DNA from 2 places in the Enterobacter kobei genome. Region 1 is predicted to be linked to the other one. Evidence: predicted binding sites of a transcription regulator. Region 1 holds the regulator's gene; the other holds the start of a gene.

Region 1 (7,468 bases):
GTCAGTTCAGTATCAAGCTCGGCGTGGGTACGCAGGGCACTATTACGGATCCGCGCGCGCAGCGCGGTTTTGGCTTGTAAGCGAGTATTTACTTCAATAATTCGCTGCTGGGTTTGCGCCAGACGCGCGGTTTGCTCCTGCTGGTGCGCCCAGAGCGGACGAAGCTGGGCGGCGGGTTGCGCAAGCTGGAGTTTTGCCAGCTCAGGCGCAGCGTCCGTCAGAGCCTGTTGTGCCTGCTGCTGCAATGCGGTGATGCGTTGTTGCTCGCGCACAAGCTCATCATGACGGGTAAGCCACTGAAAATGTTTCTGCTGGTTTTGCTGCTGTGCCAGCAACGTTTTCTCTTCGTCAGTAAGTGCCTGCAAACTTTGCTGTAATTGCTGCTGCTGTTCTTCACTCAGCAGCACGACGCCCGCTGCCTGCGCCTCGCACTTTTCCAGCAGGCTGCGGGCGGCTTTGTGTTTTTCAAACACCATGGCGGAAATCTGGCCGTAGATTTCGGTGCCGGTCAGCTCTTCCAGCAGCTCTGCGCGATCGCTCGGTTTGGCATTCAGGAAGGCGGCAAATTGCCCCTGTGAGAGCAACATTGAACGGGTAAAGCGGCCATAGTCCAGACCGGTGAGCGCGGCGGTTTGCTCCAGCTTGTCCGTGACTTTATCGGCGAGGATTTTGCCATCTTCGCAGCGGGCCAGCTCCACGCGCGGCGCCTGCAGGTTGCCGTCCGGCTGGTTGCGTGCCCGGTTCTGGCTCCAGAAGGCGCGGTAGGCGATGCCTTTTACCTCAAACTCCACTTCCGCCAGACACTCGGCGGTATCTCGCGTCATCAGGTCGTTTTGTGCCTGGGAAACCTTACTCAGGCGCGGCGTTTCGTGATAAAGCGCCAGACAGATGGCGTCGAGCAGGGTGGTTTTACCTGCGCCTGTGGCGCCGGTAATGGCAAACAGCCCGTTGCTGGCAAAGGGTTCAGCGGTAAAGTCAATTTTCCACTCGCCCTTGAGGGAGTTGAGATTTTTCAGACGCAGGCTCAAAATTTTCATGCGTTTTCTTCCTCGTCATTGAGGGCATGCAGGGTATGGGTGAACAGTTCGCTGAGTCTTTCGCGCTTCGCGTCGTCAATATCCTCCTGCAAGAGCCTGCGCTCAAACACCTCTTCTACCCGCAACTCGCTGAGCGTTTCCCGCTGGGCGCTTAACAGAATTTTCTCGCGCTGCTCGCGGCTGCGGCGCACCAGTAAGACCTCTACCGGCAAGTCTTCCGTCAGCGCCTGGATTTTTCGCTGCATATCATGCAGGTAGTCATCCGTAGTGATTTCGATATCCAGCCAGACGGGGGGATTAAGCGCGGTGCCGCGCCACTGTTCAAGCTGAGCGGTGATGGCCTCCAGATCGCCTTTCAGCACCGCCAGCGGCTGGGTGACCGGCACCTCCAGCGTCTCGACGGCACTGAGTTTGCCCTCGCTGAAGCTCACCAGATGCACGGATTTGGCTTTGCCGGTTTCATCGAAACTGAGCGAAATAGGGGATCCGCAGTAGCGAATATGTTCGCAGCCGCCGATAACCTGGGCGCGGTGAATATGCCCGAGCGCAATGTAGTCCGCAGGCGGGAAGTTCTGCGCCGGAAAGGCGTCCAGCGTGCCGATATAGATGTCACGCACGGCGTCACTTTTACTGACCCCAACGGTGGTGAGATGCCCGGTCGCAATCACCGGTATCGGCTGTTCGCCACGCAGGTTGCAGGCATCCGCGTGCTGCTGGTGATAATAGTCGGTGATGGCCTGTAATAAATGTTGCTGCTTTTCCGTGCCCGACAGTCCCGCCTGACTTTGTACGATATCGCGCGGGCGTAAAAAGGGGATCGGGCACAGCACTGCCCCCGGCGTACCGTCGCGTTTTTTCAGGATCTGCGGGGCATGCCCGGCGCTGGCGACGACGGTAGTATTGAGAAACGCCAGAATGTCGCGGGATTCATTGAGCGTTGCCACGGAGTCATGGTTACCGGCGACTATCACCAGATGACAGCCGGTCTGCTGCAAGTTCACCACGAAGCGGTTATACAGCTCGCGCGCATAGCTGGGGGGCGACCCCGTATCAAAGATGTCACCCGCGACAATAATCGCATCGACCTCGTGGGCCTGCGCCGTCTCCAGCAGCCAGTTCAGGAACGCTTCATGTTCAGCCGCACGGCTTTTGCTGTAAAAATTTTGACCGAGATGCCAGTCCGAGGTGTGAAGTATGCGCATAGCGGTTCCGTGGCAAAAATGAGAAAGCAGGATTATAAACGTTCAGAGAAGGGAAAATAACCGCTGTAATAAAACAACGGTTTGCCCGCTACCGTGGTAATGTTTTTCATAAATCTGTCATAAATCTGACGCATAATGGCGCCGAATTACAAACGTGTAACTTAATAAGATAAGACAGGGCAAAGTATGGCGAGACGTATTCTGGTCGTAGAAGATGAAGCTCCAATTCGTGAAATGGTGTGCTTCGTGCTCGAGCAAAATGGCTTCCAGCCGGTTGAAGCGGAAGATTATGACAGCGCAGTGAACCAGCTGAATGAACCCTGGCCCGATCTGATTCTGCTGGACTGGATGTTGCCTGGCGGCTCCGGACTGCAGTTTATCAAACACCTGAAGCGTGAGGCACTCACCCGCGACATCCCGGTTGTGATGCTCACGGCGCGCGGAGAGGAAGAGGATCGCGTGCGCGGATTAGAAACCGGCGCGGACGATTACATCACTAAACCGTTCTCCCCAAAAGAGCTGGTCGCCCGCATTAAAGCCGTGATGCGCCGTATTTCACCGATGGCGGTGGAAGAGGTGATAGAGATGCAGGGACTCAGCCTTGACCCTACCTCGCACCGCGTGATGACCGGCGAAAACCCCCTCGATATGGGCCCTACCGAATTTAAACTCCTGCACTTCTTTATGACTCACCCGGAACGCGTATACAGCCGCGAGCAGTTGCTGAATAACGTCTGGGGAACTAACGTGTATGTCGAAGACCGGACGGTTGACGTACATATTCGCCGCCTGCGAAAAGCGCTGGAACTGAGCGGCCACGATCGCATGGTACAGACGGTCCGCGGCACGGGTTATCGTTTTTCGACCCGTTTCTGAACAATGACAGGAGTGTGACGCGTGCTGGAACGTCTGTCATGGAAAAGGCTCGTCTTTGAACTGATCTTATGCTGTATTCCGGCCTTCCTTCTTGGGGCCTTTCTCGGACATCTGCCGTGGTTTCTGCTGGCGTCGGTCACCGGGCTGCTGATCTGGCATTTCTGGAACCTGCTGCGCCTCTCCTGGTGGCTGTGGGTTGACCGCAGTATGACCCCACCGCCGGGCAGCGGCAGCTGGGAGCCCCTGCTGTACGGCCTGCACCAGATGCAGATGCGTAATAAAAAGCGCCGTCGCGAGCTGGGAAGCCTGATTAAGCGTTTTCGCAGCGGGGCGGAGTCGTTGCCGGATGCGGTCATCCTGACCACTGAAGAAGGCACCATCTTCTGGTGTAACGGCCTGGCGCAACAGCTGCTGGGCCTTCGCTGGCCGGACGATAACGGTCAGAACATCCTTAACCTTTTACGCTATCCCGAATTCACGCTGTATCTGAAAAAGCGTGATTTTACCCGCCCGCACAATCTGAAGCTCAATAATGGTCGCCATCTGGAAATCCGCGTGATGCCTTACAGCGATAAGCAGTGGCTGATGGTGGCGCGCGATGTCACCCAAATGCACCAGCTTGAGGGCGCGCGCCGTAATTTCTTTGCGAACGTCAGCCACGAACTGCGTACTCCGTTGACCGTGCTTCAGGGTTATCTGGAGATGATGCAGGAGCAAACGCTGGAAGGTGCGCCGCGTGAAAAAGCGCTGCATACCATGCGCGAGCAAACGCATCGCATGGAAGGGCTGGTGAAGCAGCTGCTGACGCTCTCGAAGATTGAAGCGGCGCCTACGCTTGCGCTGAATGACACGATAGATGTGCCGATGATGCTGCGGGTTGTGGAGCGTGAAGCGCAGACGTTAAGCCACAAAAAGCATCACCTGACCTTCGAGGTCGACAGCACGCTAAAGGTGCTGGGCAGTGAGGATGAGCTTCGTAGCGCCATATCCAACCTGGTGTACAACGCGGTGAACCATACGCCGGAAGGGACGGATATTATGGTGCGCTGGAACCGTACCCCTACGGGCGCCGAGTTTAGCGTGGAAGATAACGGGCCGGGGATCGCACCGGAGCATATCCCGCGTCTGACCGAACGCTTCTACCGCGTGGATAAAGCGCGGTCGCGGCAAACAGGGGGGAGCGGCCTGGGGCTGGCGATTGTGAAGCACGCGGTAAATCACCACGAAAGCCGACTTGATATTCAGAGTACGCTGGGGAAAGGAACCCGCTTCAGTTTCGTTATTCCGGAACGATTAATTGCCAAAAAGACCGCCTGAGGGCAGGTGTGTCATTTTCCCTTTCCACGGGTCAGCGTCTGCTGGCCCGTTTGCTTTGCAGTCAAGCGAAACGCGGATGAATAATATACGGCTGGGTGTTTTTTTTCGCATGATTAGCCATGAGTTTTTCCTGTAAATAGCGTATTGTGCTGGCGTGTATTTTCATGCTGGCATATTGTTCTGGTTTTGAGATCCCACCTTGCCTTTAAACGTTATAAGCGTTTAAATTGCCCCCCAGATACTGTCAGACCGACTGTATTTGCGTGGTAAATCGAAAAACTATTCTTCTCCACGCCAGGACGGGAGCATTTCCCGCTGAAATTGAGCAATTTTTCGGCTGTATCGTCCCGTCAGGGAAAACGAAAATCTCAATGTTTTCAACACCACATCCACAGGCAGTAAGGTTTTATGACCCATCACTTAAAATCGCGTGACATCATCGCGCTGGGCTTTATGACATTTGCGCTGTTCGTTGGCGCAGGCAACATTATTTTCCCTCCAATGGTTGGCTTACAGGCGGGTGAACACGTCTGGACCGCTGCGTTTGGTTTCCTGATTACTGCCGTGGGTCTACCGGTACTGACCGTCGTCGCGCTGGCGAAAGTCGGTGGCGGCGTGGACAGCCTCAGCACGCCGATTGGCAAAGTCGCAGGTGTTCTGCTGGCCACCGTCTGCTATCTGGCCGTGGGCCCGCTGTTTGCCACCCCGCGCACGGCGACCGTTTCCTTTGAAGTGGGGATTGCTCCGCTGACCGGCGACGGCCCGATGCCGCTGTTTATCTACAGCCTGGTCTACTTCGCGATTGTCATTCTGGTCTCCCTCTATCCGGGCAAACTGCTGGATACCGTGGGCAACTTCCTGGCGCCGCTGAAAATCATCGCCCTGATCGTTCTCGCCGTGGCCGCTATCATCTGGCCAGCAGGCCCGATCAGCGACGCAATGGACGCCTATAAAAACGCCGCGTTCTCTAACGGTTTTGTGAACGGCTACCTGACGATGGATACGCTGGGCGCAATGGTGTTTGGTATTGTTATCGTTAACGCCGCGCGTTCCCGCGGTGTGACCGAAGCGCGTCTGCTGACCCGCTATACCATCTGGGCTGGCCTGATGGCTGGTGTGGGTCTGACGCTGCTGTATCTGGCGCTGTTCCGCCTGGGCTCTGATAGCGCCATGCTGGTTGATCAGAACGCGAACGGTGCGGCTATTCTGCACGCTTACGTCCAGCACACCTTCGGTGGTGCGGGCAGTATGCTGCTGGCGGCGCTGATTTTCCTGGCGTGTCTGGTGACCGCAGTGGGCCTGACCTGCGCCTGTGCTGAGTTCTTTGCGCAGTATCTGCCGCTCTCTTACCGCACCCTGGTGTTTATCCTCGGTATCTTCTCCATGGCGGTGTCCAACCTCGGTCTGAGCCACCTGATTCAGGTCTCTATTCCGGTGCTGACGGCCATCTATCCGCCGTGCATCGTGCTGGTGGTGCTGAGCTTCACCCGTCCGTGGTGGAATAACTCCTCACGAATTATTGCGCCAGCCATGTTTATCAGCCTGATTTTTGGTATCCTTGACGGGATTAAAGCATCAGCGTTCGCCGCGATTCTGCCCGCCTGGACACAGCGTCTGCCGCTGTCCGAGCAGGGACTGGCCTGGCTGATGCCTACCGTTGTTGCACTGGTTCTGGCGATTATCTGGGACCGTGCTGCAGGGCGCCAGGTTGCATCTAACGCCCATTAATCAACGGCAACAAACTGTTTAACCACGGGGCTTAAGGCCCCGTGGTTTTTTGTTTTTTCGTGTTGAATGGCAAGATTTTAATGGAAAGCACTAACAAACTTAAACGTGGTCTCAGCACACGCCACATCCGCTTTATGGCGCTGGGCTCTGCGATTGGTACCGGTCTTTTTTATGGCTCGGCAGATGCCATCAAAATGGCCGGTCCAAGCGTTCTGCTGGCCTACATCATTGGCGGCGTGGCGGCGTATATCATCATGCGCGCCCTCGGAGAGATGTCGGTTCACAATCCTTCTGCCAGTTCGTTCTCGCGCTATGCGCAGGAAAACCTCGGACCGCTGGCCGGGTTTATCACTGGCTGGACCTACTGCTTTGAAATTTTGATTGTGGCCATTGCCGATGTGACGGCGTTTGGTATCTATATGGGCGTCTGGTTCCCGACGGTGCCGCACTGGATCTGGGTGCTGAGCGTGGTGCTGCTCATCTGCGCCGTCAACCTGATGAGCGTGAAGGTGTTCGGCGAACTTGAGTTCTGGTTCTCCTTCTTCAAGGTCGCCACCATTATCATCATGATTGTGGCCGGTTTTGGCATCATCCTCTGGGGGATTGGCAACGGCGGTCAGCCGACCGGGATCCATAACCTCTGGAGCAACGGGGGCTTCTTCAGCAACGGCTGGCTCGGGATGGTGATGTCGCTGCAGATGGTGATGTTCGCCTACGGCGGTATTGAAATTATTGGTATCACCGCCGGGGAAGCGAAAGACCCTGAGAAATCCATTCCACGTGCCATCAACTCCGTGCCGATGCGTATTCTGGTGTTCTATGTGGGCACGCTGTTCGTGATTATGTCCATCTACCCATGGAACCAGGTCGGTACCAACGGTAGCCCGTTTGTGCTGACCTTCCAGCATATGGGCATTGCGTTTGCTGCCAGCATTCTGAACTTCGTGGTGCTGACCGCGTCGCTTTCCGCGATCAACAGTGACGTCTTTGGCGTAGGCCGTATGCTACACGGCATGGCGGAGCAGGGCAGTGCGCCGAAGGTGTTCGCTAAAACCTCCCGCCGCGGCACGCCGTGGGTGACGGTGGTGGTCATGACCGTTGCGCTGCTGTTCTCGGTTTACCTGAACTACATCATGCCGGAGAACGTCTTCCTGGTGATTGCGTCGCTGGCGACCTTCGCGACCGTGTGGGTGTGGATCATGATCCTGCTGTCGCAGATTGCGTTCCGCCGTCGCCTGTCGCCGGAAGAGGCGAAAGCGCTGAAGTTTAAAGTCCCGGGTGGCGTTGCAACAACCGTCGTCGGGCTGA
Region 2 (7,468 bases), 1.0 Mb from region 1:
CATCATACCGATGAACAGACCAATACCGCTGGTAATACCCACGCGCAGGCTCACCGGAATGTTCGCGATCATCCAGTAACGTACGCGGAAAATGGTCAGCAGCAGCAGACCAATAGCGCCCCAGAAAATTGCGCCCATGCCTACCTGCCACGGCAGCCCCATCGCCTGAACCACCACGAACGCGAAGAAGGCGTTCAGACCCATAGCGGGAGCCAGCGCAACCGGCAGGTTAGCGAACACGCCCATCAGGATGCTGCCAAGCGCCGCAATCAGACAGGTAGTCACAAAGACGGCGCTGGTATCCATGCCAGCAACGCCCAGAATTTGAGGGTTCACAAAAACGATGTAGACCATCGTCAGGAAGGTGGTGAAACCGGCGATCACTTCGGTGCGTGCCGTTGTGCCGTGCTCGCGCAGTTTAAACACGCGCTCAAGCAGACCCTGACCAGATGTCTGGGTAGTGTGTTGTTGACTCATCATCAATTTCCGAACAAGGAGGGAAAATTCGTCGCTATCCTATACCAAAATGCGACAATAGTGGCGGTTACGTGATACTTTTTTCATTGATTTTGCTTATACGGCAACGATTGCGTCCCGGCGAACTGCCGTACGAAAACGTTAAACTTGTTAAAAGGGAAAGGCATGTCCGGAATTGAAGCGGTATTTTTTGACTGCGACGGTACGCTGGTCGACAGTGAGGTCATTTGTTCCCGCGCGTATGTCACCATGTTCCAGGAATTTGGCATTACGCTGGAGCTCGAAGAGGTGTTTAAGCGCTTTAAGGGCGTGAAGCTCTACGAGATTATCGACATCATTAACGAAGAACACGGTGTCTTTCTGGCAAAAGCGGATCTGGAGCCGGTGTATCGCGCCGAGGTTGCACGCCTGTTCGACTCAGAGCTGGAAGTCATAGCAGGCGCAAACACGCTGCTGGATGCGATGACGGTGCCGATCTGCGTGGTCTCTAACGGTCCGGTCAGCAAAATGCAGCACTCGCTCGGCAAGCTTGAAATGTTGCACCATTTCCCGGAAAAACTGTTCAGCGGCTACGATATCCAGCGCTGGAAGCCCGACCCGGCGCTGATGTTCCATGCGGCGAAAGCGATGAACGTCAACGTCGAGAACTGCATTCTGGTGGATGACTCGTCTGCGGGTGCGCAGTCCGGCATTGATGCAGGGATGGAGGTGTTTTACTTCTGTGCCGATCCGCACAACAAGCCGATCGTTCATCCAAACGTGACGACCTTTACCGATCTGGCGCAGTTGCCGGAGCTGTGGAAAGCGCGCGGGTGGGATATTACTCGGTAGTGTTTCCCCTCTCCCAAAGGGAGAGGGAGAAAACCAGTTAGAGCTTAGGGCGGGTAAGCGCTAGCGCCATCCGCCACAAAAATCACTCTTTCGGGTCTTTACCCGCCAGCAGCTTGTCCAGCTCGTCGCCGCCGACGTGACGGAAGTCCTGACCCTTCACGAAGTAGAAAATGTATTCGCAAATGTTCTGGCAGCGGTCGCCGATACGCTCGATGGAGCGCGCGCAGAACAGGGCGGTCAGCACGCTTGGGATGGTACGGGAGTCTTCCATCATGTAGGTCATCAGCTGACGCACAATGCCTTCATACTCCTGGTCGACCTTCTTGTCTTCCCGGTAGATACGCACCGCTTCGTCCAGATCCATACGCGCAAAAGCATCCAGCACGTCGTGCAGCATCTGCACGGTGTGCCGACCCAGTGACTCCAGGCTCACCAGCAGCGGCTGGTGCTGCTGAGAGAATTTCTCCAGCGCGGTGCGGCAGATTTTGTCGGCCACGTCACCAATACGCTCCAGCTCGGCGATGGTTTTGATGATGGCCATCACCAGACGCAGATCGCTCGCCGTCGGCTGACGTTTCGCGATAATGCGCACGCACGCTTCGTCGATGGCGACTTCCATCATGTTGACGTTCTTGTCGCCTTCAATGACGCGCTTCGCCAGCTCGCTGTCCTGGTTGTGCATCGCCGTAATCGCATCGGAAAGCTGCTGTTCAACCATGCCACCCATGGTCATCACCTGCGTGCGAATACTCTCCAGCTCTGCGTTGAACTGGCCGGAAATGTGTTTGTTAAGATTGAGGTTGTCCATGATTCACTCCAAATCAACCGTAGCGGCCAGTAATGTAATCTTCGGTTTGTTTCTTCGCCGGTCTGGTGAACAGCGCGTCCGTATCGCTGAACTCGATCAGCTCGCCCAGGTACATAAACGCGGTGTGATCGGAGCAACGCGCAGCCTGCTGCATGTTGTGGGTCACGATAACCACGGTGTAATCCTGCTTCAGCTCGGTGATCAGCTCTTCAATACGGCCAGTTGAGATCGGGTCCAGCGCTGAACACGGCTCATCAAGCAGCAACACTTCCGGGCGAATAGCAATACCGCGCGCAATGCACAGACGCTGCTGCTGACCACCGGACAGAGAGTACCCGCTCTGGTGAAGTTTATCTTTGGTTTCGTTCCATAATGCGGCCTTGGTCAACGCCCACTGCACGCGCTCGTCCATATCGGCACGGGAAAGCTTTTCAAACAGACGAACGCCAAAGGCGATGTTGTCATAAATGGACATCGGGAACGGCGTCGGTTTCTGGAACACCATCCCCACTTTGGCGCGCAGCAGGGCGATATCCTGCGCCTGGGTCAGAATGTTTTCACCGTCCAGGATGATTTCACCTTCAGCACGCTGCTCCGGATAGAGCGAATACATTTTGTTAAAGGTACGCAGCAGCGTGGATTTACCACAGCCAGACGGACCGATAAATGCCGTGACCTGGTTCTTCGCGATATCCAGGTTGATGTTCTTCAGGGCATGGAATTTGCCGTAGTAGAAGTTCAAATCACGAACCTGAATCTTACCCGGGGCAGTATCAACCATACTCATTGACTCTTTTCCTCATTCGGCGCCGCGAGCTGCCGCGCCGTAAAAAATTAACCGTGTTTCTTCTTCGCGAAAATGACGCGCGCCAGAATGTTCAGCAACAGTACGCAAAGGGTGATGATCAGCACCCCGGCCCAGGCCAGCTGCTGCCATTCCGCGAATGGGCTCATCGCAAATTTAAAGATCGTCACCGGCAGGTTGGCGATCGGCTGCATCATGTCCGTGCTCCAGAACTGGTTGGAGAGGGCAGTAAACAGCAGCGGAGCCGTTTCACCGGCAATACGGGCGATAGCCAGCAGAATCCCGGTCATGATCCCGGAGACCGACGCTTTCAGCGTAATCGCAGAGATCATTTTCCACTTCGGCGTACCCAGCGCATAAGCCGCTTCACGCAGGCTGTCCGGCACCAGTTTCAGCATGTTCTCGGTGGTACGAATCACAATAGGCACCTGCAGCAGCGCCAGCGCAATCACACCCGCCCAGCCGGAGAAGTGTTCCATTTGCGCAACCACGATGGTGTAAACAAACAGACCCACGACAATCGACGGAGCAGAAAGCAGGATGTCGTTAATGAAGCGAATCACCTCAGCCAGCCAGGATTTACGCCCGTACTCTGCCAGGTAGATACCCGCCATAATGCCCAGCGGCGTACCGAACACGGTCGCCCACAGGATCAGTAATCCACTCCCCGCCAGGGCGTTCGCCAGACCACCACCCGCCGTGTTTGGCGGCGGCGTCATTTCGGTGAATAGCGCCAGCGACATGCCATCAATACCACGGGTGATGGTGGACATCAGGATCCAGATCAGCCAGAACAGGCCGAACGCCATCGTCGCCATGGAAAGCGTCAGCGCAATGCGGTTTTTAAAACGACGCTTTGCCTGCATTTTGCGGCGGGATTCCGCCAGCTGAGCGGTGCTTTGCATTTCGAGAGTCGCCATCAGCGTGCCCCCTCATTTTTCGCGAGACGCAGGATCATCAGCTTGGAAATCGCCAGAACAATGAAGGTGATAACGAACAGAATCAGACCCAGTTCCATCAGCGCCGCGACGTGCAGCCCGGATTCCGCTTCGGCAAACTCGTTCGCCAGTGCAGAGGTAATACTGTTACCCGGCATATACAGAGAGACACTGTCGAGCTGGTAGGTGTTACCGATGATAAAGGTGACCGCCATGGTTTCACCCAACGCACGGCCTAATCCCAGCATGACGCCGCCGATCACCCCATTTTTGGTGAACGGAAGGACAATGCGCCAGATGACTTCCCAGGTAGTGCAGCCGATGCCGTAGGCCGACTCTTTCATCATCACCGGCGTTTGTTCAAAGACATCGCGCATAACCGCCGCAATGTACGGAATAATCATGATGGCGAGGATCACCCCTGCCGCAAGAATACCAATACCGAATGCCGGGCCAGAGAAGAGGGCGCCCACAAACGGAATGGCAGAAAGAACATTTCCCACCGGCTCCTGGAAGTATGTGGCAAACAGCGGCGCAAAGATAAACAGGCCCCACATGCCGTACACAATACTTGGAATGGCCGCCAGCAGTTCAATGGCGATGCCCAGCGGACGACGCAGCCAGCCTGGCGCCAGTTCCGTCAGGAACAGGGCAATACCGAAGCTTACCGGAACCGCAATCAGCAGAGCGATGAACGAGGTCACCAGCGTGCCGTAAATGGGCACCAGCGCACCGTAAACGTCGTTCGGCGCATCCCACTCTTTGGTCCACAGGAAGGAGAAACCGAATTTCTGAATGCTCGGCCAGGAGGAGAAAATCAGAGACACGATAATGCCGCCCAGCAGCAATAGCACAATCAGCGCAGCCAGTTTGACCAGCGCGCTGAAAATCATGTCACCTTTTTTACCCGGAGGGTTAAATGCAGGCTTGGTTGCAGCCATAAATCACTCTTCTGTTAAACGCGTTTACGAAATCGGCGGGTAAGCGCAAGCGCCACCCGCCATTTTCGTCAGAATGCTAAATTAATACAATGCCTTACCGCTGCTGTCTTTCACATTGGTTTTCCATGCAGCACGAATCTGCTCAACCACGCTGTCTGGCAGGCTGGCGTAGTCCAGGTCGTTAGCCTGTTTAGCGCCGTTTTTGTATGCCCAGTCGAAGAACTTCAGCACTTCAGCGCCCTGCTCAGGTTTCTTCTGCTCTTTGTGAACCAGGATGAAGGTGGTGGAGGTGATTGGCCACGCACCTTCGCCTTTCTGGTTCGTCAGATCCTGCGCGAAGGATTTGCTCCAGTCAGCGCCTTTTGCAGCGTTAGCAAAGTTCTCTTCGGTCGGGCTTACTGGTTTGCCATCAGCAGACACCAGTTTGGTGTAGGACAGGTTGTTCTGCTTCGCGTACGCGTATTCTACGTAGCCAATTGAGCCAGGCAGACGCTGTACGAACGCAGCGATACCGTCGTTACCTTTACCGCCCAGACCGGTTGGCCAGTTAACGGTAGAGCCGGAACCAACTTTCGATTTCCACTCTTCGTTCACTTTTGCCAGGTAGCTGGTGAAGACGAAGGAGGTACCAGAACCATCCGCGCGGCGAACCACGGCGATGTTCTGAGCAGGCAGCTTCAGGCCTGGGTTGAGCTTAGCGATCGCTTCGTCATCCCATTTTTTGATTTTACCCAGGTAGATGTCGCCCAGGGTTTTGCCATCCAGCACCAGCTCACCAGACTTCACGCCCGGCAGGTTGATAGCCAGAACCACACCACCGATCACGGTCGGGAACTGGAACAGGCCATCCTGATTCAGTTTATCGTCAGACAACGGCGCGTCTGATGCACCGAAATCAACGGTGTTAGCGGTAATTTGTTTTACGCCACCGGAGGAGCCGATACCCTGATAGTTAACCTTATTACCGGTTTCTTTCTGGTAGGTATCCGCCCATTTGGCATACACCGGCGCAGGGAAGGTTGCACCAGCGCCAGTCAGGCTTGCTTCTGCAAATACAGAGAACGCGCTCAGAGATAAGGTCGCGGCGACAACAGTTGCGACAGTGGTACGCATAACTTTCATAATGTCTCCTGCAAGGATTTCGTAAATCATTGTTTAAGTGGCTACGATGAGCAAAATAGGACAAACAGGTGACAGATAAATGTACGAAATATGACAGTTTTATGACAAACACAAAGGAAGGTGTAACCACATGAAAAATATAGCACTTAATTCATCAGGCATTCATTTTTTTGTCATTTTTATTTTAAAGATCGCCGTTTTGTCCGTGAAATATGACAACGGCTGTCATAAACAGCCGTTAAAGGATTAGTGTCCGATTTCAATCGTCAGGGTAGCCGTACCGTTGAACGGACCTGGCGCGGGTCTGGACCCGGTTGCGCTAGCCGGAGCGCTTGAAAACGTGAGTGTCCCCAGCGTCTCGCCTTCCAGAGTCACGGGCATTTTCGTCGTTTCCGCCTCAAGTTCACCGCCGTTCACATTAATTTCCCTGTTATGTTTATCGTAAATCTTAATCCCCACGTCAGGATTATCGGTAGCCACCATCGTACTGTCGGCTGTCGCGGCAGAGGCGTGGAAGGTTGCACCCAGCGTGTCGGTAAACATCATATTTGAACATTTGATATTGACCTGCCGGGTAATCTTGCGTGAAGACACCGCCTGGCCCCGGTTAGCTGAGAATTCCGATGCCAGAATAGACTTGAAATCAATCATTATCGCCTGGCCTTCATCTATCTCGCAGGTTTGCGGGACCGTGACCGATCCCTGCACAATCACATCCGAGATGATTTCGTTCGAGATGGTACGGGGATCGATAGTGGCATAGATATTTGCCATGACCATCGACGGTATGGTGATCGTGCCGGTAAATTGTTTTTTGACATACAGATAAATAAAGCCCGACCCGCCGCTGTAAAACGTGGTTTGCGAACTGACGCCATTATGACACCGGTACGTTCCCCCAATGTCATTTGGCAGGTGATCGAAGGGAACGGTGGTGTAGCCAACGCCAAGAATGTAGATTTGCAAACCGATATCAAGATACTTATTGAGATAATAATAGGAGATATTGTTTCTGCTAGTGGTGGGCTGCAGGGCTGGATTAACCACGCTGGTGATGTAAGCATGATCGTAACTTTCATTTTTCCCCGTCTGGCAGTAGCACGTTCCCTTAAACGAAGTCGTAGAGTTATTCATATCGATCATATGCTGCATGCCAACCAGGTTATCAAGCGTCGTTAATTGTTCCGCGACAGTGAAATAGTTATGGTATTTGCCATTGTCTGGTACGCAGTATCCGGTAGGCGCCGCCTGTAAAAAAAAAGCGGCAAAAAAGAGAGTAAAAAGCCAGAATTGGGGTTTCATTCTTATCCTTTATCGACAAATGACAGGCAGTTGCACCAGCCCGGAATCAGGTTTCTGATGGATGTGATAATCAGCCAGACAGGCCTTGCCGCTGCTGAGCGTCAGCGAAAATTGCCCCGATTCGGGCATACCGGCGAGATAGAGTTCACCTTTGTCACCGACAATTCCCGTTGCGCTTCCCACATCAAGCGCAGCGGTACCCACCGCACCAAACGGTGCAGGCTTGCCGTTCGCAAGTGAAACG

Evidence for each region. The regulator PhoB, encoded in region 1, activates phosphate uptake and scavenging genes when phosphate is short. The targets are predictions, from matches to a motif close to CTGTCATAAAACTGNCNNAT.
Region 2: a site for PhoB is predicted at 6,011-6,030, ahead of pstS (phosphate ABC transporter substrate-binding protein PstS). Genes of this name have one in related genera too.

What each region holds. Positions count from the first base shown of each region.
Region 1 is NZ_CP017181.1:1,001,253-1,008,720, forward strand. It holds gene sbcC (exonuclease subunit SbcC) at 1-1,037, opposite strand, end outside; gene sbcD (exonuclease subunit SbcD) at 1,034-2,239, opposite strand; gene phoB (phosphate response regulator transcription factor PhoB) at 2,426-3,115, shown strand; gene phoR (phosphate regulon sensor histidine kinase PhoR) at 3,137-4,432, shown strand; gene brnQ (branched-chain amino acid transporter carrier protein BrnQ) at 4,841-6,160, shown strand; gene proY (proline-specific permease ProY) at 6,241-7,468, shown strand, end outside.
Region 2 is NZ_CP017181.1:4,863,391-4,870,858, reverse strand. It holds gene adeP (adenine permease AdeP) at 1-477, opposite strand, end outside; gene yieH (6-phosphogluconate phosphatase) at 643-1,308, shown strand; gene phoU (phosphate signaling complex protein PhoU) at 1,391-2,116, opposite strand; gene pstB (phosphate ABC transporter ATP-binding protein PstB) at 2,130-2,903, opposite strand; gene pstA (phosphate ABC transporter permease PstA) at 2,951-3,841, opposite strand; gene pstC (phosphate ABC transporter permease PstC) at 3,841-4,800, opposite strand; gene pstS (phosphate ABC transporter substrate-binding protein PstS) at 4,882-5,922, opposite strand; gene BFV64_RS23530 (fimbrial protein) at 6,169-7,224, opposite strand; gene BFV64_RS23525 (fimbria/pilus outer membrane usher protein) at 7,234-7,468, opposite strand, start outside.